Regions from separate parts of the Streptomyces sp. NPDC052114 genome, predicted to be linked through region 3. Evidence: riboswitches for the same ligand, from Rfam matches in the RefSeq annotation. Region 3 holds a riboswitch; each other region holds the start of a gene.

What was found. Region 3 has a riboswitch for cyclic di-AMP ahead of AB0L89_RS14585 (NlpC/P60 family protein). Riboswitches for the same ligand answer to the same signal wherever they lie in the genome.
Region 1: linked by a shared signal. The riboswitch ahead of AB0L89_RS18585 (M23 family metallopeptidase) and the one ahead of AB0L89_RS14585 (NlpC/P60 family protein) in region 3 are both predicted to bind cyclic di-AMP.
Region 2: linked by a shared signal. The riboswitch ahead of AB0L89_RS32595 (M23 family metallopeptidase) and the one ahead of AB0L89_RS14585 (NlpC/P60 family protein) in region 3 are both predicted to bind cyclic di-AMP.

Annotation. Positions count from the first base shown of each region.
Region 1 covers NZ_JBFAWC010000007.1:386,802-394,071, forward strand. Annotated here, with positions in the region: gene AB0L89_RS18570 (alginate lyase family protein) at 1-608, shown strand, start outside; tRNA gene AB0L89_RS18575 (tRNA-Met) at 655-728, shown strand; gene AB0L89_RS18580 (PP2C family protein-serine/threonine phosphatase) at 971-2,113, shown strand; cyclic di-AMP (ydaO/yuaA leader) riboswitch at 2,335-2,482, shown strand; gene AB0L89_RS18585 (M23 family metallopeptidase) at 2,530-3,561, shown strand; gene AB0L89_RS18590 (aldo/keto reductase) at 3,712-4,656, shown strand; gene AB0L89_RS18595 (PrsW family glutamic-type intramembrane protease) at 4,664-5,989, opposite strand; gene trmB (tRNA (guanosine(46)-N7)-methyltransferase TrmB) at 6,087-6,896, opposite strand; gene lhgO (L-2-hydroxyglutarate oxidase) at 7,265-7,270, opposite strand, start outside.
Region 2 covers NZ_JBFAWC010000018.1:120,697-127,966, reverse strand. Annotated here, with positions in the region: gene AB0L89_RS32610 (GNAT family N-acetyltransferase) at 1-1,297, opposite strand, end outside; gene AB0L89_RS32605 (HPr family phosphocarrier protein) at 1,497-1,778, shown strand; gene AB0L89_RS32600 (GntR family transcriptional regulator) at 2,124-2,810, opposite strand; gene AB0L89_RS32595 (M23 family metallopeptidase) at 3,119-3,922, opposite strand; cyclic di-AMP (ydaO/yuaA leader) riboswitch at 3,935-4,097, opposite strand; gene AB0L89_RS32590 (pitrilysin family protein) at 4,346-5,731, opposite strand; gene AB0L89_RS32585 (pitrilysin family protein) at 5,728-7,104, opposite strand.
Region 3 covers NZ_JBFAWC010000005.1:503,327-510,596, reverse strand. Annotated here, with positions in the region: gene AB0L89_RS14585 (NlpC/P60 family protein) at 180-1,376, opposite strand; cyclic di-AMP (ydaO/yuaA leader) riboswitch at 1,383-1,539, opposite strand; gene AB0L89_RS14580 (ATP-dependent DNA helicase) at 1,850-4,447, shown strand; gene AB0L89_RS14575 (M23 family metallopeptidase) at 4,508-6,064, opposite strand; gene AB0L89_RS14570 (alpha/beta fold hydrolase) at 6,260-7,270, opposite strand, start outside.

The sequences.
Region 1 (7,270 bases), on a different contig from region 3:
ACGGTTCCGCCGACTTCAACGGCAACTGGGACCTGGTGATGGCCGACGCGACCATGGGCATGGCCGTCTTCCTCGACGACCACCCCACCTTCGAGAAGGCCGTGCACCACTTCCGGACGCGCGTGCCCGCGTACTTCTACCTGGAGTCGGACGGGAAGCTGCCCGTCTCCCCGGAGGGCAGCGGCATCGACACCGCCGCGGAGCTGAAGAAGTACTGGTTCGGGCAGGGCACCTTCGCCGACGGGCTCTCCCAGGAGACCTGCCGCAACTTCAAGCACGCCAGCTACTCCCTCGCGGCGACCTCGCACATGGCGGAGACCGCCCACCACCAGGGCGTCGACCTGTACGGCGAGGTCGAGGACCGGCTGCGGGCCGCCTTCGAGTTCCACTCCAAGTACCAGCTGGGCGCCAAGGCGCCGAAGTGGCTGTGCGGCGGCACGGTCCAGCGCGACATGGGGCCCGACACCGAGGTCGGCCTGAACCATCTGCAGGGGCGGCGCGGCCTGAAGATGCCGGAGACCGAGAAGTACACGGAACAGCGGCGTCCGGAGGGGACGGACGACCTCTTCGTGGCCTGGGAGACCCTCACGCACGCGGGCAACGCGTAACCGGTTCGCTTCCGCCCTCCCAATGGCGTACTGTTGGGTTCACCGACGCGGGGTGGAGCAGCTCGGTAGCTCGCTGGGCTCATAACCCAGAGGTCGCAGGTTCAAATCCTGTCCCCGCTACTGAAGGCCGAGGGCCCGGAACCAAGCAATTGGTTCCGGGCCCTCGGTGTTTGCTGCCGTTCGCCGTCGTTTGCCGTCGTTCGCTGCTGTTCCGCGTCGTTCGCCGTGGTCTGCCGTCGTCCGGTGCCGTTCTCCGCCCTTCCGCGTAACCCGGTCGGCCCACACCAGGTCGCACCCGCCCCGCGCTGCGGGAAGCCTGAATGGAGCGCGGTGATGGGCGCGGAGTCGGCGGGAGACAAGCGGTGGGGCAGCAAGGCGTAACCGGCGACAGCGGCGCCACCGCGCACGAGTGGGCCTTCGTCCGCGCCCTGCCCTTCCTGCTCCTCGTCGTCGGCGTCGTCTTCGACGCGTCGACCCCGCCGGAGTTCACCGCCGCGCCCCTGTTCACCGCGGCCCCGCTGATCGCCGCCCCCTTCTACTCGCAGCTCAACACCGTCCTGACCGGCGCCGCGGCCGCCTCCGCCGTCTTCTTCCTGCACTACGGCCACCAGGGCACCAGCCACGTCGAGGCCGTCACCGAGCTGATCACCGTGCTGACCGTCGCCGTCCTCGCGGTCGTCATCAACCGCGTCGTGCGGCGCGGCAACGACCGGCTCGCCACCGCCCGCTCCATCGCCGAGGCCACCCAGCGCGCGGTGCTGCCCGAGCCGGACCCCCGCATCGGGGGGCTCGACATCGCCGCGCGGTACGAGGCCGCGCAGGCCGACGCGTTCATCGGGGGCGATCTGTACGCGGTGCAGGACACCCCGCACGGCGTACGGCTCATCGTCGGCGACGTACGCGGCAAGGGCATGGGCGCGGTCGCCGCGGTCGCCGTCGTCATCGGTGCCTTCCGGGAGGCCGCCGAGCAGGAGGCCACCCTGGAGGCGGTGGCGCAGCGCCTGGAGCGGGCGCTGGCGCGCGAGGGGACCCGGCGCGACGGCCTCGACGCCTTCGAGGGGTTCACCACCGCCGTCCTCGCCGAGATCCGGCACGGCGAGGGCCTCGTACGGCTCATCAACCGCGGGCACCCGCCGCCGATGCTGCTGCGCGGGGACGGCCGGCTGTGCGTCCTGTCGGCGACCGAGCCCGCGCTGCCGCTCGGCATGGGCGACCTGGGGGCCTGGCCGGACCGGGCGGACGAGACGGAGTTCCCGCCCGGCGCGCTGCTGCTCTTCTACACGGACGGCCTCTCCGAGGCGCGTGACGTGGCGGGGGAGTTCTACGACCCGGCGGCCCGGCTCGGCGGCCGGATCTTCCCGGGGCGCGCGGGCCCGCACGCGCTGCTCGCCGCGCTCGCCGAGGAGGTGCGGCGGCACACCGGGGGCGCCACGACGGACGACATGGCGCTGCTCGCCGTGCGGCGACCCACCGCCGACGACCCCGACGTCACTCCCCGTGACTGAAGTGCACCCCTCTGCACAACAACTGACGTACTGTCAACGGAATGTGAAGCTCCGGTAGAGGCCGACGAGGGGTCAAGTCGCCCCGTTCAGAACCTCCGTGTCCCGGTACGTACGGCCGAAGAGCGTTAACGATCAACAGGAACGGCTTGGAATACCGACCCGCCGTCTATTAACGTTCGATAACGCAGCGCGGTCGTCCCAGCCGTCACTAGAGGCGGCTCCGTGCGCACGCGCCTAATCCCGCAAGGGAGCCGGGGAACCACCAACTTGGGGTGAATCGGGCATCTGTGCCTCTGTGCCGGATGTCCGTAGGAGACCTTCCTGCTCCGAACCCGTCAGCTAACCCGGTAGGCGAGAAGGAAGGAAAGGAGTGCGCCCCAGTGGCGTCCAACCGGCCTGCCCCCCGAGGCGTGTACGTGCCCAATGACGACGACTTCGGTCCGTACGCCGAGGAACCCTTCGAGGAGTGGAATCCCACCGAGGAATCCATTCGTCCCGTCCGCGGCAGGCACCGTGTGCACAAGAAGGGCGGCGGCGGCCTCGCCCGCAGCTCCACCGTCCTCGGCGTGGGCGTCATCGCCGCCGTCGGCGCGGGCGGCATCGCCACCGCGCAGGGCGGCAAGCCCCCGGTCTCCATATCGATGCCCGACCTGGGCGCCGTCACGGACTCGCTGCCGGAGGCCAAGTCCCTTCCCGGCGTGGGCTCCCTGATGTCCGACGACGCGTCGGACTCCGAGGGATCCACCACCGCGACCCCCCTCAGCACCGCCGGCGTCAGCACCGCCGACGCCCGGCAGGGCACCACCGACGCCGGCGAGGCCCTGCGCGCCCGCATCATGCAGCAGGCCGAGAACCAGCAGCACCAGGCGGACTCCGCCGTGCAGACCGCGGCCGAGGACGCCGCCGTCGAGAAGGCCGCGGAAGAAGCCGCCGCCCAGCAGAAGTCGGCCGAGAAGGAGGCGGAGGCCAAGGCCGCCGCCAAGAAGAAGAAGGAGGAGGAGGCCCGCAAGGCCAAGGCCGAGGCCGAGCGTCTTGCCAAGCTCGCCAAGAGCTACGTCATCCCGACCTCCTCGTACACGCTTACCTCGCACTTCGGCGACGCCGGCTCCATGTGGTCCTCCGGCCACCACACCGGCCTCGACTTCGCCGCCCCCACCGGCACCCCCCTCAAGGCCGTGCACACGGGCACCGTCAAGGAGGCGGGCTGGGCCGGGGCGTACGGCTACCGCACCGTGCTCGAACTCGAGGACGGCACGGAGATCTGGTACTGCCACCAGTCCTCGCTCAACGTCAGCGCGGGCCAGAAGGTCAGCACCGGCGACGTCATCGGACGCGTCGGCGCGACCGGCAACGTCACCGGGCCGCACCTCCACATGGAGGTCCACACGCCCGACGGCACCGGGATCGACCCGCTCGGCTGGCTGCAGGGCAAGGGCCTCAACCCCTGACGCACCCCAACCCCTGACGCACCCCGAAGACCCCGGCGGTCCTGACGGCGACCCCCCGACGTCAGGGCTGCCGGTTCGGCATGCCCGTACTTGACGCTCCCTTGAACCGACCGACGGAATTCCCTTTCCGCCAAGGGTGTTGAGGGACGCATGACCTCTCTTCGCCCCCTCGGCCCCTCCGACCTCGAAGTCTTCCCCCTCTCCCTCGGCGGCAACGTCTTCGGCTGGACCGCGGACCGGACCGCGTCCTTCGCCGTCCTCGACGCCTACACCGCGGCGGGCGGCAACTTCATCGACACCGCCGACGCCTACTCGGCCTGGGTGGAGGGCAACAAGGGCGGCGAGTCCGAGACCCTCATCGGCGAGTGGCTCGCCGGGCGCGGCAACCGCTCCGACGTCGTCGTCGCCACGAAGGTCGGCTCCCACCCCGACTACAAGGGCCTGTCCGCGAGCACCATCAAGGCCGCCGCCGAGCAGTCCCTGCGCCGCCTGGGCACCGACTACATCGACCTCTATTACACGCACTTCGACGACCCGTCGGTCCCCGTCGAGGAGATCATCGGGGCGCTCGACGAGCTGGTGACGGCCGGCAAGGTGCGCGCCATCGCCGCCTCCAACATCACCCCCGAGCGGCTCCAGGAGTCCCTCGACTTCTCCGACCGCGAGGGCCTCGCGCGGTACGTCGCGCTCCAGCCGCACTACAACCTCGTCTCCCGGGACACCTACGAGGGCCGGCTCCAGGAGGTCGCCTCGCGCTCCGGCCTCGCCGCCGTCCCCTACTTCGCGCTCGCCGCGGGCTTCCTCACCGGCAAGTACCGTCCGGGCACGAAGGTCGAGAGCGCGCGCAGCGGCCGGGTCGAGCAGTACCTGGGCACCGAGCGGGGCGACCGGGTCCTGACCGCGCTCGACGGGATCGCCGGGGCGCGGGGCGTCCAGGTGGCGACCGTGGCGCTCGCGTGGCTGGCCGCGCAGCCGACCGTGGCGGCGCCGATCGCGTCCGCGCGCACGGTCGAGCAGCTGCCGGCGCTGCTCGCGGTGGCGGACCTCGAACTCACGCAGGCGGAGCTGGCCGCGCTGACGGCGGCCTCCGCCTGACCGCCGGCTAGGAACGGTAGGGGTTGTACGCCGGGTAGCCGTGGGCCGGGTGGGGCCGCGGCTGCCCGTACGGGGGCGGGGCGTAGGGGGTGTGGCCCCATGCCGGGGCGGCGTAGGGGGCGGGCCCGTACGGGTAGCCGTACGCCGCGTACGGCATCGGGACCATGACCGGTGCCGTCGCCCGTGCCGCGTAGTCCAGGGCCGGGCGCGCCGGTTCACGGCGCTCCCAGAGCTTCTCCAGCAACTCCCGCTCGCGTACGACGAAGTCGGCGCCGGCCCGCCCGCGGCGGCCCCGGTGGCGCAGGAACGCGAGCGAGGTCGCGTACTCCTGGTACTCCGCGACCGTGCGGGCCGCGGCCTTGCCCCAGGTGTACGAGGCGTAGTCGCGGGCCAGCGCGCGGGCGCGCATCGAGCCGAGCGCGTACGGCTCGGGCGGGGTGAGCCAGCCCGCCGCCGTGTACACGGGCAGCTCGGCGCTGATCATGCGCAGTTCGCGCTGCCGGGTCCAGATGGCGAGCCAGGTCAGCAGCCCGAACGCGGGCAGCATGAAGACCGCGTACACGGTGAAGAAGCCGAACTGCCCGAAGACCGCCGAGCCGTTCCACAGCGCGTGCATGCCCATCGCGAGCAGCAGTCCGGTCAGGGGTATGAGGACGCGGCGCACCCGCATGCGGTCCGCCGAGAACGCGGCGATGCCGAAGCCGATGCCGGTCAGGACCGTGAACAGCGGGTGCGCGAACGGCGACATGACCACGCGTACGAAGAAGGTCGCGGCCGTCACCGAGGCGAGGCCGCTGTCGCGGCTCAGCTGGTCGGTGACGTAGGCGTTGCCCAGATAGAGGATGTTCTCGGTGAACGCGAAGCCGGTCGCGGTCACGCCCGCGATGACGACGCCGTCGACGAGGCCCGTGAAGTCGCGTCTGCGGAAGAGGAAGACCAGCAGCACCGCCGCGGCCTTCGCGCTCTCCTCGACGATCGGGGCGATGACGGTCGCGCCGAGGGTGTCGGCGCTGGTGGGGTCGGCGGTGGCGGTGGCTATCCAGCGGATCGCGAAGCTGTTCGCGACGATCGCGATGAGCGCGGCCGCGCAGGCGCCCCAGGAGAAGGAGAAGAGGAGGTTCCGCCAGGGGCCCGGGGCCACCCGGTCCAGCCAGCGGAACGCGGCGACCAGCAGGGGGACGGGGACGATCGCGAGGCCGAGCCCGACCAGGAAGCCCTGGGTGCCGGTCTGCTCCCTGACCAGGGCGAGGATCACCAGGCCCGACAGGGCGAGCAGGGTGACGAGCGCGGCCACGCGTATCGCGCGCCGCTGCCACCAGCGGACACGGCGCAGCTCCCCCGGGGCGGGTGCCTCGGGGGGTATCGGATACGGAGAACTGGAGGCCACGTCGTTGACCCTAACGAGGGATGGGGGTGGCCGCGACGGTGCCTCAGCCTCTGGCGGTGGTGACCCGGCGGAAGAGCAGGTCGTGGACGACGTGGCCCTTGTCGAGGCCCTGGCCCTCGAAGCGGGTGAGGGGGCGGAAGTCGGGGCGGGGCGCGTAGCCGCCGTCCGCCCGGGTGTTCTCGAAGTCGGGGTGCGCGGTGAGCACCTCCAGCATCTGCTCGGCGTACTCCTCCCAGTCCGTCGCGCAGTGCAGGATCGCGCCGGGCTTGAGCGAGGGCGCGGCCAGCGTCAGGAACTCCGGCTGGATCAGGCGGCGCTTGTGGTGGCGGGCCTTGGGCCAGGGGTCGGGGAAGTAGACGCGGAGACCGTCGAGCGAGGCGGGGGTGAGCATCTCGCGGAGCAGGATGATCGCGTCGCCGTTGGCCACGCGGACGTTCGTCAGGCCGTTCCGCTCGGCGAGGCCCAGCAGGTTGCCCTGGCCGGGGGTGTGCACGTCGACGGCGAGGATGCCGGTGTCCGGGTCGGCGGCGGCCATCTGGGCGGTCGCCTCGCCCATGCCGAAGCCGATCTCCAGGACGACGGGCTTGTCGGAGCGGGTCTCGCCGTCCCCGAACAGCTCGGCGAGGTCCAGGGTGCGCAGCCCGTCGATGTCCAGGCCCCACTTGGGCCAGAGCCGGCGCAGGGCATCACCCTGGCTGGTGGTCACCCGGCTGCGCCGGGGCTGGAAGCTACGGATCCGCCGCTCGTGGTGCGACCCCGCGGGATCGGGCGAGGGCCCACCAGGAAACCGAGGCGCACCCTGCGCCCGCCCGGCCGACGAGGAGACTTCGGGGGTATGGGAAGAGTCAGACACAGTGAGCCAATTTTAGGGGGAGGGAGGGGGAGGGGTCGCGCGGTCGGGGGCACGGGATGGGCAGGGGCGTTGGCGGGCCCCGTTAGGGGCGCGGGGAACTGCGCGAGCGACCCCGTCCGAGGGGCGGGGAAGCGGCGAGCTGAGCGACTCCTGGCCCCGTCGGGGGCTGGCGGAAACGGTGGGCTGGGCATCGACGGCCCCGTCAGGGGCGCGGGGAACTGCGCGAGCAACGCCATCCGACCGGCAGGGAAGCCGGGAGCCCAACCCACCCCGAACCGCTCAGGGGCGCGGGGAACTGCGCAAGACGGCCCCCGCCCCGCAGGGAACCGCGCAAGACCGCTCCCGCCGCGCGCCGCGCCCCGCGCCCCTCACCC
Region 2 (7,270 bases), on a different contig from region 3:
ACTTGCGCGGGTTGCCGATGGTCTCCAGGTACATCAGCGTGACGTCGGTGTCGGGGTCCTCGTACCAGTACTGGAGGACGTCGTTGCCGGACACGTCCGCGCGGTTGCCGGAGCCGACGAAGGTGGACAGGCCCGCGCCCCGCCGGTGCAGTCCGGAGAGCAGGGCGATGCCGATCGCGCCGGACTGGGTGAACAGGCCGATGCGCCCACGCGCGGGCGGCTGCGGGGCGAGCGAGGCGTTGAGCCGCGTCCCGGGCGAGGTGTTGATGACACCGAAGGCGTTGGGGCCGATGAGGCGCATCCCGTACGACCGGGCCTGGCGCACCAGTTCGCGCTGGCGCGCGCGGCCCTCGACGCCGCTCTCCCCGTACCCGGCGGAGAGCACCACGAGGCCCCGCACCCCGCGCTCGCCGCACTCGGTGACGACCTGGGGCACCCGGTCGGCGGGCACCGCGATCACGGCGAGGTCCACGGGCTCCCCGATGGCCGCGACGGAGCGGTGCGCCGGGAGGCCGTCGATCTCGCTCCCCTCGGCGAAGGCGGCGTTCACCGCGTACAGGCGCCCGGTGAATCCGGCGTCCCGAAGGTTGCGCAGCACGCTGCGGCCCACTCCGCCGGGCGTCCGGCCCACGCCGATCACGGCCACCGATCCCGGGGTGAGCAGCCGCTGCACCGACCGGGCCTCGGCGCGGTGCTCGCGGGCGCGCTGCACGGCCAGCGAGCGGTCGGTCGGCTCCAGGCCGAACTCCAGGCGTACGACGCCGTCCTCGAAGCTGCGCTTCTGCTGGTAGCCCGCGTCGGTGAACACCTTGATCATCTTGGTGTTGGCGGGCAGCACCTCGGCGGCGAAGCGACGGATGCCGCGCTCCCTGGCGACGGCCGCGATGTGCTCCAGGAGGGTGGAGGCGACGCCGCGGCCCTGGTGGGCGTCCTGCACGAGGAAGGCGACCTCGGCCTCGTCGGCGGGGGCGCTGGCGGCCATGCCGCGTTCGTCGATGCGGTCGTAGCGCACGGTGGCGATGAACTCGCCGCCCACGGTCGCGGCGAGCCCCACCCGGTCGACCTGGTCGTGATGGGTGAAGCGGTGCACGTCCTTGGCGGACAGACGCGGGTAGGGCGCGAAGAAGCGGTAGTACTTCGACTCGTCCGAGACCTGTTCGTAGAAGCTGACCAGGCGGTCCGCGTCCTCGGCCGTGATGGGCCTGATGCGGGCGGTGCCTCCGTCGCGCAGCACCACATCGGCTTCCCAGTGGGAGGGATGGTCGTGCCGATCCTGCTGATCCGACGGGGTCTGCATGGGGCCAGGGTACGGGTCGCGCACCCGCCGGGGCCGGGGCAGGCTAGGACGCGTCGAACGGCGGCCGGGCGCGGGACGTACGGCCGGGCGGCCAGGGACATACGTCCGGGCAGGCCCGGACGTATGTCAGACGGAGCACCCGCGACGGCATGAGACACTGGTCTAGACAAGTGTGAGACACCTGGAAGGGCAGCAACACATGGCTGAGCGCCGCGTCAACGTCGGCTGGGCCGAGGGCCTTCACGCCCGACCCGCCTCCATCTTCGTCCGCGCGGCCACGGCCGCCGGCGTCCCCGTGACGATCGCCAAGGCCGACGGCAACCCGGTCAACGCGGCCTCGATGCTCGCGGTGCTCGGCCTGGGTGCCCAGGGCGGCGAGGAGATCGTGCTGGCCTCCGACGCCGAGGGTGCGGACGCCGCGCTCGACCGTCTGGCCAAGCTGGTCGCGGAGGGGCTCGAGGAGCTCCCGGAGACGGTCTAGGACACGTTCTCCCGCAGTACGTCGATGGGGTCGCCCGGAAATCCGGGCGACCCCATCGACGCTTGTGCGTGATCGGATGCCGAGGAGACGTGAGCCGATGCCGGGGCGGCGTGATCGGATGCCGGGGCGGCGCGAGCCGATGCCGGGGCGGCGTGAGCCCTTTTCGAGGCGACGTGAGCCGCTTTCTGGGCCGCGGCGGAAATAGCGCGCGGCAGGACGACGCGCGCGACGTCGCCTTTCTTTGCGCACCACGCTTTACACATCGCACTTTCGCGTTACGCATCGCATTTTCGCGCGCCTCGGCACGCGAATTCCCCGTGCATCTCTTTGTATACGGCGCTCCCGTTAATTCGGGAGGCTCACCGTGTTTACGGCATGTTGCGAATCCCTCACCGCGCCGGCCGGCCGCACGGGGCGCCACTGGTGCGCGGCCGTCACGCGCTCGGCGTGCGCCGCGGTGAGCGTCCTGGCGCGCTCCGCGTCCCCGCGGGCCACCGCGTCGACGATCGCGGCGTGCTCGGACCAGCACGCGGCCGGCGCCGCCGACGGCCGCACGACGTACATCCAGGCGACCTTGTGCCGCAGCTGGGTGAGCAGCGAGCCGAGCCCGGCGCTGCCGGACGCCTGGGCGAGCGTCTCGTGGAACCAGCCGCCCAGTGACCCCAGATCCTCTCCCCGGCCGCTCCTGCACCGCTCCTGGCCCAGCCTGACGAGGCCGCGCAGGACCCTCAGGTGCGCCTCGGTGCGGCGCTGCGCGGCACGGGCCGCGGCGAGCGGCTCCAGCAGCAGCCGGATCTCCAGGAGGTCGGCGGCCTCCTCCTCCGTCGGCTCGGCCACGCACGCGCCCGCGTGCCTGCGCGTGACGACGAAGCCCTCGGCCTCCAGGGTGCGCAGTGCCTCGCGCACGGGGACGCGGGAGACGCCGTAGCGGCGCGCGAGGAGGTCCTCGGTGAGCCGGCCGCCCCTTTCGTACACACCGGAGACAATGTCGTCCCGGATGGCCGTGCATACCGAGTGCGCGGGAATGCGCATGACCCGACCTCCGCTTTAATCACCGCGAAACGCGGTCGACCGACGCTCGTTCCGCGACTCTATTGCAGAACGCCGCAATTTCCGATGGCGGACCGGAATCCATGGATATCTTTTGGCCAAGGAAGTCGCGGGACGCGCGCGAGGGACCGGGAAGGCCTGGAAGACCCCCGGGCGGAGATCGCCGAAAGCCCCGGCTCGGGGCGAGCCGGGGCTTTCGCTGTGGCGTGGGGTGCGCCGCTGTGGCGGCGCGACGGTGCCGCGGGTTCCGCGGGTCCCGTGGATCCCGTGGATCCCGTAGGTCCCGTGGGTCAGACGTTGACGCCGTGCGAGCGCAGGTACGAGACGGGGTCGATGTCCGAGCCGTAGTCGGCGCCGGTACGGGCCTCGAAGTGGAGGTGGGGACCACTGGAGTTGCCGGTGGAGCCCGAGAGGCCTATCTGCTGGCCCGGGGTGACCGTCTGGCCGACGGTGACGCTGAGGGACGACATGTGGCCGTATTGGGTGTACGTGCCGTCGTTCATCTTGATGACCACGTTGTTGCCGTAGGCGCCGCCCCAGCCGGCCTCGACGACGGTGCCGGAGCCGACCGCGTGGACCGTGGTGCCGGACGCGGCGTGGAAGTCGACGCCGGTGTGGCTGCCGGAGGACCACATGGCGCCGCCGGTCTGGTAGCCCGTGGAGACGTAACTGCCGGAGATCGGCGAGACGTAGGTGTTCAGGCGCTTGCGCTCGGCCTCGCGGGCGGCGCGCTCCTTGGCCTCGCGCTCCTTCTTGGCCTTCGCCTTGGCCTCGGCCTCGGCCTTGCGCTTCTCCTCGGCGGCCTTCTTCTTGGCGGCCTCTTCGGCCTGCTGGGCGGCAGCGGCGTCGGCGGCGGCCTGCTTCTGCGCGACGGCCTGCGCGTCGACGCCGGCGGCGAGCGAGTCACCGACGGAGACGGCCTGGGTGAGGCCGGTGTGCTCGACGGCCATGTCGTCGGGGGCGGCGAACGCCTGGCCCGCGAGGCCTCCGATGACGCCGGTGGTGGTGAGCGCTGCGACACCCGCGGCGTTCGCCGTGGTACGCGTCAGGCGGCTCGGACGACGGTGCTTCCCGGTGGCACGGGTGAACGCCATGAAGCGGGTGATCCTTTCCTTCCCTCTCGCCTACCGGGTTAGCTGACGGGTTCGGAGCAGGAAGGTCTCCTACGGATCCCTCGCCTGACGGCAAGGTGTCCGATTCACCCCAAGGGACGTGTGGGTCCCCGGCTCCCCTGGCTCGCGCCGTACGGGGACTCGGCGATGACTGTCCGGTGTCGCGGATGCGACGTACTGCGTGACGGACAGCCGGACCGAACGCTAAACGGGGCATCTTTCGATCGACAAACAGAATCCACCTTTTGTAGCGCACGCCACACACCAGACAGGCAACCTCCATATGAATCCGGACATATGAGGACCCCGGCGACCGAATCGGTCGCCGGGGTCACGAAATGTCCCGACTGCCGGGAGGACCGGCAGGAGGGTCGCCGGGCCACCCGGGGGCGGCCTGACGGTCACTCAGCCGGTGACGACCGTCACCTCGCCGATGCCGAGGGCCTTGACGGGCTCCTCGATCTGCGCGGCGTCGCCGACCAGGACCGTCACCAGGCGGTCCCCCGGGAAGGCGTTCACGACGGCGGCGGTGGCCTCCACGGTGCCCGTGGCGGCCAACTGCTGGTACAGCCGCGCCTGGAAGTCGTCCGGCAGGTGCTGCTCGACCTGGTCGGCGAGCGTGGCCGCCACGGAGGCGGCCATCTCGAACTTCAGCGGGGCCACCCCGACGAGGTTCTGCACGGCCACGTCGCGCTCGGCATCCGTGAGGCCCTCGGCGGCGAGGGTGCGCAGGACCTTCCAGAGGTCGTCGAGCGCCGGTCCGGTGTTCGGCGTGTCCACGGAGCCGCTGATGCCGAGGAGCGCGGCGCCCGACCCGTCCGGCGCCGAACGCAGGACCTGGCCGAACGACCGTACGCCGTAGGTGTATCCCTTCTCCTCGCGCAGGACGCGGTCCAGGCGGGAGGTGAGGGTGCCGCCCAGGCAGTACGTGCCGAGGACCTGGGCGGGCCAGACGCGGTCGTGCCGGTCCGCGCCGACGCGGCCGATCAGCAGCTGCGTCTGGACGGCTCCGGGGCGGTCCACGATGACGACGCGGCCGTGGTCGTCGGCGGTCACCGGCGGCACCGGGCGCGGCTCGGCCGCGGAGCCCGTCCAGGCGCCGACGGTGTCCGCGAGGACGGCGTCCAGGTCGGTGCCCGCCAGGTCGCCGACCACGACGAGCGTGGCCGTGGCGGGCCTGACGTGCTTCTCGTAGAAGGCGCGCACGGCCGCCGAGTCGATGGCCGTGACCGTCTCCTCGGTGCCCTGGCGCGGGCGCGACATGCGCGAGGAGGCCGGGAAGAGCTGCCGGAAGAGCTCCTTGGCCGCGCGGCGCGCCGGGTTGGCGGCCTCGTGCGGGATCTCGTCCAGACGGTTGCGTACGAGACGCTCGACCTCGCTGTCCTCGAAGGCGGGGGCGCGCAGGGCGTCGGCCACCAGGCCGAGTGCCTTCGGGAGGCGGGAGACGGGCACTTCGAGGGAGACGCGGACGCCGGGGTGGTCGGCGTGCGCGTCGAAGGTCGCGCCGCAGCGGTCGAGCTCGGCGGCGAACTCCTCGGCGGAGTGCTTGTCGGTGCCTTCGGAGAAGGCCCTCGCCATGATGGTGGCGACGCCGTCCAGCCCCTGCGGCTCGGCGTCCAGGGGCGCCTCCAGGTGGATCTCCACGGCGACGACCTGCTGGCCGGGGCGGTGGCAGCGCAGCACGGTGAGGCCGTTGGGGAGCGCGCCGCGCTCGGGGGCGGGGAAGGCCCAGGGCTTGGCGGGACCGGCCTGGGGCTGGGGCTGGAACTGCATCGTCGCGGCCTCGGTCACTTCGCCGCCTCCTCTTCCTCTGCGCCCGCGTCGGCTGCGGATTCGCTCTCGTCGGTGGCGGCCTCGGCCGCGTCGGCGGTCACGGGCTCGTACACGAGCACCGCGCGGTTGTCGGGGCGCAGGCGGGCCGCCGCGGCCGCCTGGACCTCTTCCGCGGTGACGTCGAGGACGCGCCGCACGGCGGTGAGGGCGAGCTGCGGGTCACCGAACAGGACGGCGAACCGGCACAGTTCGTCGGCGCGGCCCGCGACCGTGCCGAGCCGGTCGAGCCACTCGCGCTCCAGCTGCGCCTGCGCGCGCTCCATCTCCTCCGCGGTGGGGCCCTCCGCGGCGAAGCGGGCGAGCTCCTCGTCGACGGCCGCCTCGATGACGGGCACCTCGACGTCTCCGGAGGTCTTCACGTCCAGCCAGCCGAGCGACGGCGCACCGGCCAGGCGCAGGAGACCGAACCCGGCGGCGACGGCGGTGCGGTCGCGGCGCACGAGCCGGTTGTACAGCCGGGAGGACTCGCCGCTGCCGAGGACCGTGAGGGCCAGGTCGGCGGCGTCGCACGCGCGCGTGCCGTCCTCCGGGAGGCGGTAGGCGGCCATCAGGGCGCGGGCCGGGACGTCCTCCTCGACGACCTCGCGCAGCTGCTCGCCGATGCGCTCGGGCAGCGAGCCGTCGCGCGGCGGCTGCTTGCCGTCGTGCGAGGGGATCGACCCGAAGTACTTCTCGACCCAGGCGAGCGTCTGCTCGGGGTCGATGTCGCCGACGACCGACAGGACGGCGTTGTTGGGCGCGTAGTACGTGCGGAAGAACTGGCGCGCGTCCTCCAGGGTGGCCGCGTCCAGGTCGGCCATCGAGCCGATCGGCGTGTGGTGGTAGGGGTGGCCCTCCGGGTACGCGAGGGCGACCAGCTTCTCGAACGCCGTGCCGTAGGGCACGTTGTCGTAGCGCTGGCGGCGCTCGTTCTTGACCACGTCTCGCTGGTTCTCCATCGACTCCTCGTCGAGCGCGGAGAGCAGCGAGCCCATGCGGTCGGCCTCGAGCCACAGGGCCAGCTCCAACTGGTGGGCCGGCATGGTCTCGAAGTAGTTGGTGCGCTCGAAGCTCGTCGTGCCGTTGAGCGAGCCTCCCGCTCCCTGGACCAGCTCGAAGTGGCCGTTGCCGTGCACCTGCTTCGAGCCCTGGAACATGAGGTGCTCGAAGAGGTGAGCGAGGCCGGTTCGCCCCTTGACCTCGTGGCGCGAGCCGACGTCGTACCAGAGGCAGACCGCGGCGACCGGGGTCAGATGGTCCTCCGAGAGCACCACCCGCAGGCCGTTGGCCAGCCGGTGCTCGGTCGCTGTCAGGCCGCCGGAGCCGGCCTCGGCCGTGGCCGTGTGACCCATGGGCATGTACGTCCCTTCGATCGCTGCTTTTCAGAACTTTCCTGCCAGTCCTGCCACTGTATGCAAGCGTGCTGACACCTGACGAAGTTCCCGGTCCGCCCTCGGCGTAGTCGCGCGTGACAGCGCCGTGGCACGGGTCGTGGTCGGCGTTGTCAGTGGGACGGTC
Region 3 (7,270 bases):
CGCGGCGTTGCGCACATGTTATTCCCCAATCTCCGCCGCGGTGGCCCGCATCCTCCCGGGGATGCGGGCCACGCGCGCGTAGAGGGTGCTTTTCGTCGCGTCCCAAGGTTGTCGCGGCACCCGGTCGTCGCGTCCTCCGGAGCCGAGCGCGGTCTCCGGAAGACGCGTGCCGTCCGGCGTTACGCGGGGCGCACCACGCTGTGGATCGGCATGTAGTAGATCGACTCGACGCGGACGTTCGCGCCCGGCTTCGGCGCGTGGATCATCTTGCCGTTGCCGATGTAGATCCCCACGTGGCTGATGTCGTCGTAGAAGAACACCAGGTCGCCCGGCTTGGCGTCGGCGGTCTTCACGGTCGTGCCGACCTTCACCTGGTCCCACGTGGTGCGCGGCAGGGAGATGCCCGCGGCCTTCCACGCGTCCTGGGTCAGCCCCGAGCAGTCGTAGGAGTCGGGGCCCGTGGCCCCCCAGACGTACGGCTTGCCGATCTGGGCCTCCGCGAAGTCGATGACCTTCGCGGCCTTGGTGGCGTAACTGCCGTCCGTGGTCCCGGAGCCCGAACCCGAACCGGTGCCCGAGCCCGAGTCCTGGCCGCCCTCCTGCCCCTGCCCCTGCCCCTGATCCTTCTCCTTCTGCGCGGCCTCTTCCGCCTTGCGCTTGCGCTCCGCCTCGGCGGCCTGCTTGCGGGCCAGTTCCTCGGCCTTGCGCTTGGCCTCCTGCTCCTTCTTGCGCTCGATCGCCGCCAGCCGCGCCTTCTCCTCGGCGGTCAGCTTCGAGAGGAGCCCGCGCGCCTCGCCCAGCTTCTTCTGGACGGCCTGCTTGCTCGTCCTGAGGTCGTCCCGCGATTCACTCAGCGTCTTGAGGCTCTTCGCGGCCTTCGCGCGCTGCTTGGTCGCCGACGCCTGCTGCGTCTGGTAGTCGTCGACGGCCTTCTTCTGGCGCGTGGTCAGCCGGTCGGCCAGGTGGTTCTGGTCGAAGTAGCCCTGCGGGTCGTTGGCCAGCATCATCGTGGCCGTCTCGGAGACGGCCCCGGTGCGGTACTGCGCGGCGGCGAACGAGCCGAGCTCCTGGCGGGCCTCGTTCAGCTCGTCGGTGCGCTTGGCCACGTCGTCGAGCAGATGGTCGACCTTCTTGCGCTGCTTGTCGGTGCGCTCCTTGGCCGAGTTGTACTTCTGGGTGGCCACGCCGGCCTGGTGGTACAGGTCGTCGACCTTCTTCTGGACCTCTTCGAGGCTGGGCTTCGACGGCGCGGAGGGGGCTGCCTGCGCGCTCTGCGACAGGAGGGCGACGGAGGTGAGGGCGGCCGTCGTGATGCCGAGGGCGGGGGCCGTGCGCATTCCGGCCGTACGGGTCCGCGGCTTGCGGTGCGACGCCAAGGAGGCGACTCCTTCCGTAGACCGCCTACCGGGTTAGCTGTCGGGTTCGGGCGGGTGGTCCGGAAGGTTGCCCTACGGTCCCGTACTTCGTACGGGACCGATTCACCCCAAGGTCATGGTGGGTCCCCGGCTCCGAACGTGTCGGACTCGGCGGAGGCCACCCGGTCCCGGCGGGGTTCGCCGGTGGGGGACGAGCGGCCCGCCGGGCACGCTAGCCAACTTGTGCGGCCGCTGTGAAGGTTGATGTTCGATATGCCCGATACATTTTCGTGACTTCACGAGGGTCTTGACGCGGATGGAGTACGGCAGCGACGCGGACATGACACGCCGTAGCGGAGCGTGACCGTCCGTGGGCGGCACGTGGGCGGCACGTGGGCGGGACCCTCCTAGACGGAGGCGGGACCCTCCCCGTCGGAGGAGGTGGCCGGAACCCGGGGCGGGTTGTCAGTGGGGCCGCCTAGACTCGGGAGGCGATGAGCAGCCTCTTTGATGACAGCTTCCTGGCGGACCTGCAGCCCTCCCGGGCCGCGGACGAAGAGCCCCCGCCGCCGCCCGAGGACAGCGCTCCGGAGCCCATTCCGGACGACTTGTTCGACGGGAAGTTCGACGCGCCCATGACCAGGGACACGCACTACCGCGACGGCGCCCCGCGCCCGGTCATCGACCCGGCGACGCTCCTCGACGGGCTGAACGAGAACCAGCGCGCGGCCGTCGTGCACGCGGGTTCCCCGCTGCTCATCGTCGCGGGCGCCGGGTCCGGCAAGACCCGCGTGCTCACCCAGCGCATCGCGCACCTCCTCGCCGAGCGCGGCGTGCACCCCGGCCAGATCCTCGCGATCACCTTCACGAACAAGGCCGCGGGCGAGATGAAGGAGCGCGTCGAGCAGCTCGTGGGCCCCCGGGCGAACGCGATGTGGGTGTCGACGTTCCACAGCGCCTGCGTCCGCATCCTGCGCCGCGAGTACAAGAAGCTGGGCTTCACGTCCTCCTTCTCGATCTACGACGCCGCGGACTCCAAGCGCCTGATGGCCCTGGTCTGCCGCGACCTGGACCTCGATCCGAAGAAGTTCCCGCCGAAGTCCTTCAGCGCCAAGATCTCCAACCTGAAGAACGAGCTGATCGACGAGGAGGACTTCGCCGCCCAGGCCGCCGACGGCTTCGAGAAGACCCTCGCCCAGGCCTACGCGATGTACCAGTCCCGCCTCCGCGAGGCGAACGCGCTGGACTTCGACGACCTGATCATGACGACGGTCCACCTCCTGCGCGCCTTCCCGGACGTCGCCGAGCACTACCGCCGCCGCTTCCGGCACGTCATGGTCGACGAGTACCAGGACACCAACCACGCCCAGTACGCCCTGGTGCGCGAGCTGGTCGGCCCCTCCGGAGGCGAGGGCGACGATCCGGCCGAGCTGTGCGTGGTGGGTGACGCGGACCAGTCGATCTACGCCTTCCGCGGCGCCACCATCCGCAACATCCTCCAGTTCGAGGAGGACTACACGGACGCGACGACGATCCTCCTGGAGCAGAACTACCGCTCCACGCAGACGATCCTGACCGCCGCGAACGCGGTCATCGAGCGGAACGAGAGCCGCCGCCCCAAGAACCTCTGGACCAACCAGGGCGCGGGCGCGCGCATCACCGGCTACGTCGCCGACACCGAGCACGACGAGGCGCAGTTCGTCGCCGACGAGATCGACCGCCTCACGGACGCGGGCGACGCCAAGGCCGGCGACGTGGCGATCTTCTACCGGACGAACGCGCAGTCCCGTGTCTTCGAAGAGATCTTCATCCGCGTCGGCCTGCCCTACAAGGTCGTCGGCGGCGTCCGCTTCTACGAGCGCAAGGAGGTCCGCGACGTCCTCGCGTACCTGCGCGTGCTCGCCAACCCCGAGGACGCGGTCCCGCTGCGGCGCATCCTCAACGTCCCCAAGAGGGGCATCGGCGACCGCGCGGAGGCGATGATCGACGCGCTCTCGCAGCGCGAGAAGATCTCCTTCCCGCAGGCGCTGCGCCGCGTCGACGAGGCGTACGGAATGGCGGCCCGCTCGGTCAACGCGGTGAAGCGGTTCAACACGCTCATGGAGGAGCTGCGGACCATCGTCGAGTCCGGCGCGGGCCCGGCCGTCGTCCTGGAGGCCGTGCTCGAACGGACCGGGTACCTCGCCGAGCTGCAGGCCTCGACCGACCCGCAGGACGAGACCCGCATCGAGAACCTCCAGGAACTCGCCGCCGTGGCCCTGGAGTTCGAGCAGGAGAACGGCCGGGCCGAGGGGGCGGAGGCGACTCAGGGCGCCGAGACCACCGAAGGCGCGGAGGGCGCCGAGGCCGCGGTGGGTGCGGTGGCCCAGGAGGGTGCCGGGACCGAGGGAGGCGAAGGCGCCCCGGTTGCGGAAGGCGCCGCTCCGGTCGGTTCGCTCTCCGACTTCCTGGAGCGCGTCGCCCTGGTCGCCGACTCCGACCAGATTCCGGATGAGGAGGAGGACGGCTCCGGAGTCATCACCCTCATGACGCTGCACACCGCCAAGGGCCTTGAGTTCCCCGTGGTGTTCCTGACCGGCATGGAGGACGGTGTCTTCCCGCACATGCGTTCTCTGGGGCAGGTCAAGGAGTTGGAGGAGGAGCGTCGCCTTGCGTACGTCGGCATCACACGCGCGCGTGAACGGCTCTATTTGACGCGGTCCTCGATGCGCAGCGCCTGGGGCCAGCCCTCGTACAACCCGCCGTCGCGCTTCCTCGAAGAGATTCCGGATGCGCACCTGGACTGGAAGCGGACGGGTGCCGTCGCCGCCCCGCCGCCGTCCCGTTCCTCGGGGCCTGCCGGGGGCATCGCCTCGTCGCTGTCCTCCTCGCGCTCCCGCTCCGGCGGCGCCCAGGGCTTCGCCACGCGCCGCGCCTCGGAGAAGCCGGTGGTCTCGCTCGCGGTCGGCGACCGGGTCACGCACGACCAGTTCGGCCTCGGCACGGTGGTCGGGGTGAAGGGCACGGGGGCGAACGCCGAGGCGACGGTGGACTTCGGAGACCCCAAGCCGAAGCGCCTGCTGCTGCGGTACGCGCCGGTGGAGAAGCTGTAGCCCGGCGGGGCCTCGGGCCGCCACCTCGGTGGGGTCCCGGGGTCCCCCAAGGGGGCGGTCCTACGTCGGGTCGAGGCCGTGGCTGCGCAGCCACGGCAGCGGGTCGATCGCCGAGCCGCCGGCGGGACGCACCTCGAAGTGCAGATGCGGGCCCGTGGAGTTGCCGGAGTTCCCGGAGAAGGCGATGACGTCGCCCGCCTTCACGGGGCCGCTGGAGATCTTGTGCGTGGAGAGGTGGCAGTACCACGTCTCCGTGCCGTCCTTCGCGGTCACGATCGCCATGTTGCCGTAGGCGCTGTTCCACTTCGTGGAGACGGTGCCGTCGGTCGCGGCCATGACCTCGGTGCCGTACGACACCGGGAAGTCGATGCCCGAGTGCGCGGACATCCAGTTGATGCCCGCCTGGCCGTAGCGCGCGCTCAGGCCGTGCTGCTTCACCGGCAGGGCGAACTTGGGACGCAGCCGCTCCTTGCGCGCCGCCTCCGCGGCCGCCTTCTTCTCGGCGGCTACCTTCTCGGCCCTGAGGTCGATGCGCTCCTGCGTGCGGCTCGCGCGGTCCGCGAAGTCGCCCGCGTCGGCGGAGAGGTTCGCCAGCTGGGTGTCCAGCTTGTTGTTGGCGGCGGAGGGCTTCACGGCCGTGGCGTCCGGGGCCGATGCCGCCGTCGTGTCCTTGGCGTCGTCCCCGCCGAAGCCGCCGACGGAGGCGGCCGCGACCCCGGCGACACCCATCACGCACGCCGAGGGCACGGCGACCGTGAGGAGGGCGGAGCGCTTGGCGGGGGAGCGGCGGCGGGTCCGGGAGCGGCCGCCGCCCGTGGGGCCGTCGCTCTTGCCGCGGGAGGAGCGGGGGGAGTGCGGGGCGGCGTCGGGGGAATCGACGGCCGTCACGTCGAACTCGGCGGTGTCGTACGCGGACGTGCCGCTTGTGCCGTACGCCGAGTCGGCCGAGATCTCGTACTGATCGGTGAGCTCGTAGTGGTGGGCGTCGCCCGCGGGCTCCGTGGCCTCGTACGACTGGGGTGCCCCGTGCGTGTCGTGCACCTCGTGCGGCTCGGGCATCTCGCGCGCCGCATGTGCCGCGTGTGCCGCGTGCGCATCGTGCGTGTCGCCGGCGGAGTTCCACGCCGTCGCGTCATACGCGCCCGTGTCGAAGGTCTGGGTCTCCCACTGGCCGGTCTGCGGCGCCTGGTTCCAGGCGGCGGCGTCCCACTGGCCCGTGGAGTCGGGGCCCGGCTGCGTGGGGATGTCGGCGAGCTGCTGATGGCCGCCGGTCGACCACGCGGCGGTCGTGTCATAGCTGCCGGTGTCGTACAGGGCGGCGTGGTGCTGCGCGGCGTACGCGTCGTAGTTGAGCGTCTGCTGGGTGCCGGTGGTGGTCGCCCACTGGCCCGTGTCGTACTGGCCGCCGTTCATGTCGCCGAAGAGCGGGTCGGCGGCGAAGGTGCCGGTGTCGAAACCGGTCGTCGCGTAGCTGCCGGTGGACCCGTCGGCGTAGCTGTCATAGCCGTAGCCGCCGTGCTGGGTGCTGTGCTGGTCGTACGTCGCGTAGTGCGCGTAGTCGGCGCCGGGTGCCGAGGGCGAGGGAGTCGAGCTCCCCGACGGGTGACGGTCGTTCACCAACTTCTCTTTCGCCTCGGCAGCAGGGGCAGAGCAGTCCGGCGACTGTACCCGGCGGTATACGGGCGCGACAATCTTCGGCAGGTTTCATGGTCTCAGGAAACGGGCATTCGGCCGCCTTTCGGCGGTCTGCGGGCACAGCTTTGGCCTTGCGTTCGAGAATTGTTCGATAGTTAATCGGTTGCGGACACGGTCTCAGGCGACCGTGACGCCGTTCGGTGTGCCCTTCGCGTCGGCTCCCGGGTTCGCGAGATCGAGTGCCTGGCGTATGCCGTTCGCGACCGCCGGGTGCACCGGGAGTGCGAGATGGCCGATGCCGGTCACGCGGACGTTCTGCGCGACCAGGTCGGGGTGGTCGACGCACGCCGTCTCCAGTGGCGCCATGATCTGGTCCAGATCGCTCCAGAAACTCACGAACTGGGTGCGGCAGCCCGGCGCCGGTTCCTTCAGTTCCTCGATCACGTCGGAGCCCGGGCGCATCTGCCGCACGATCGGGTGCGCGTCCGCGAGCGGCACGACACGGGTGCCCGAGTGTGGCGTGCCGAGGGTGACCAGGGTGCGGATGCGTACGTCGCCGCCGAGCCGCTGCGCGTAATAGCGGGCGATCAGACCGCCGAGGCTGTGCCCGACGACGTCGACGCGGGTGTGGCCCGTGCGCTCGCAGAGCTCTTCCACGTGGCGGCCGAGCAGCTCGGCGGCGGCGCGGACGTCGCAGGTCAGCGGCGAGTAGTTGAGGGACTCCACGCGGCGTCCGCCGTCCTGGGACAGGGCGCGGCGCAGCAGGACGAAGACCGAGCGGTTGTCGATGAAGCCGTGCAGGAGCAGGACCGGGGGCCTGCGGTCCGCCGGGAGGCGGGGCGCGTCGGGGGGTGGCTGGACCGGGGCCGGCCTGCGCTCCTGGGTGATGCCCGAGGGGTAGAGGAGCAGGTGCCCGGCGAGGATCGCCAGTTCCAGGGCGGTCGCCTTCAGGAGGGCCAGGGAGAGGCGGCCCGCCAGTCCGGCCGACAGGAGTGAGACGAAGGGGCGAAAGGGGTGCGTGGCTGCGCGCGTCGCCGCGCGCGCTTCTTGGCTCCCTGCGTCCGCACTCCCTACGTGGGCCGCTGGGCGGCTCCCCTTGTGGGGGCCTGCGCGGGTTCCTTTGCGGGGCCCTTTATGGGCCCCCTTGTCGGACCCCCGGTGGGCGCCGGAGTGGCTTCCCTTGTGGCC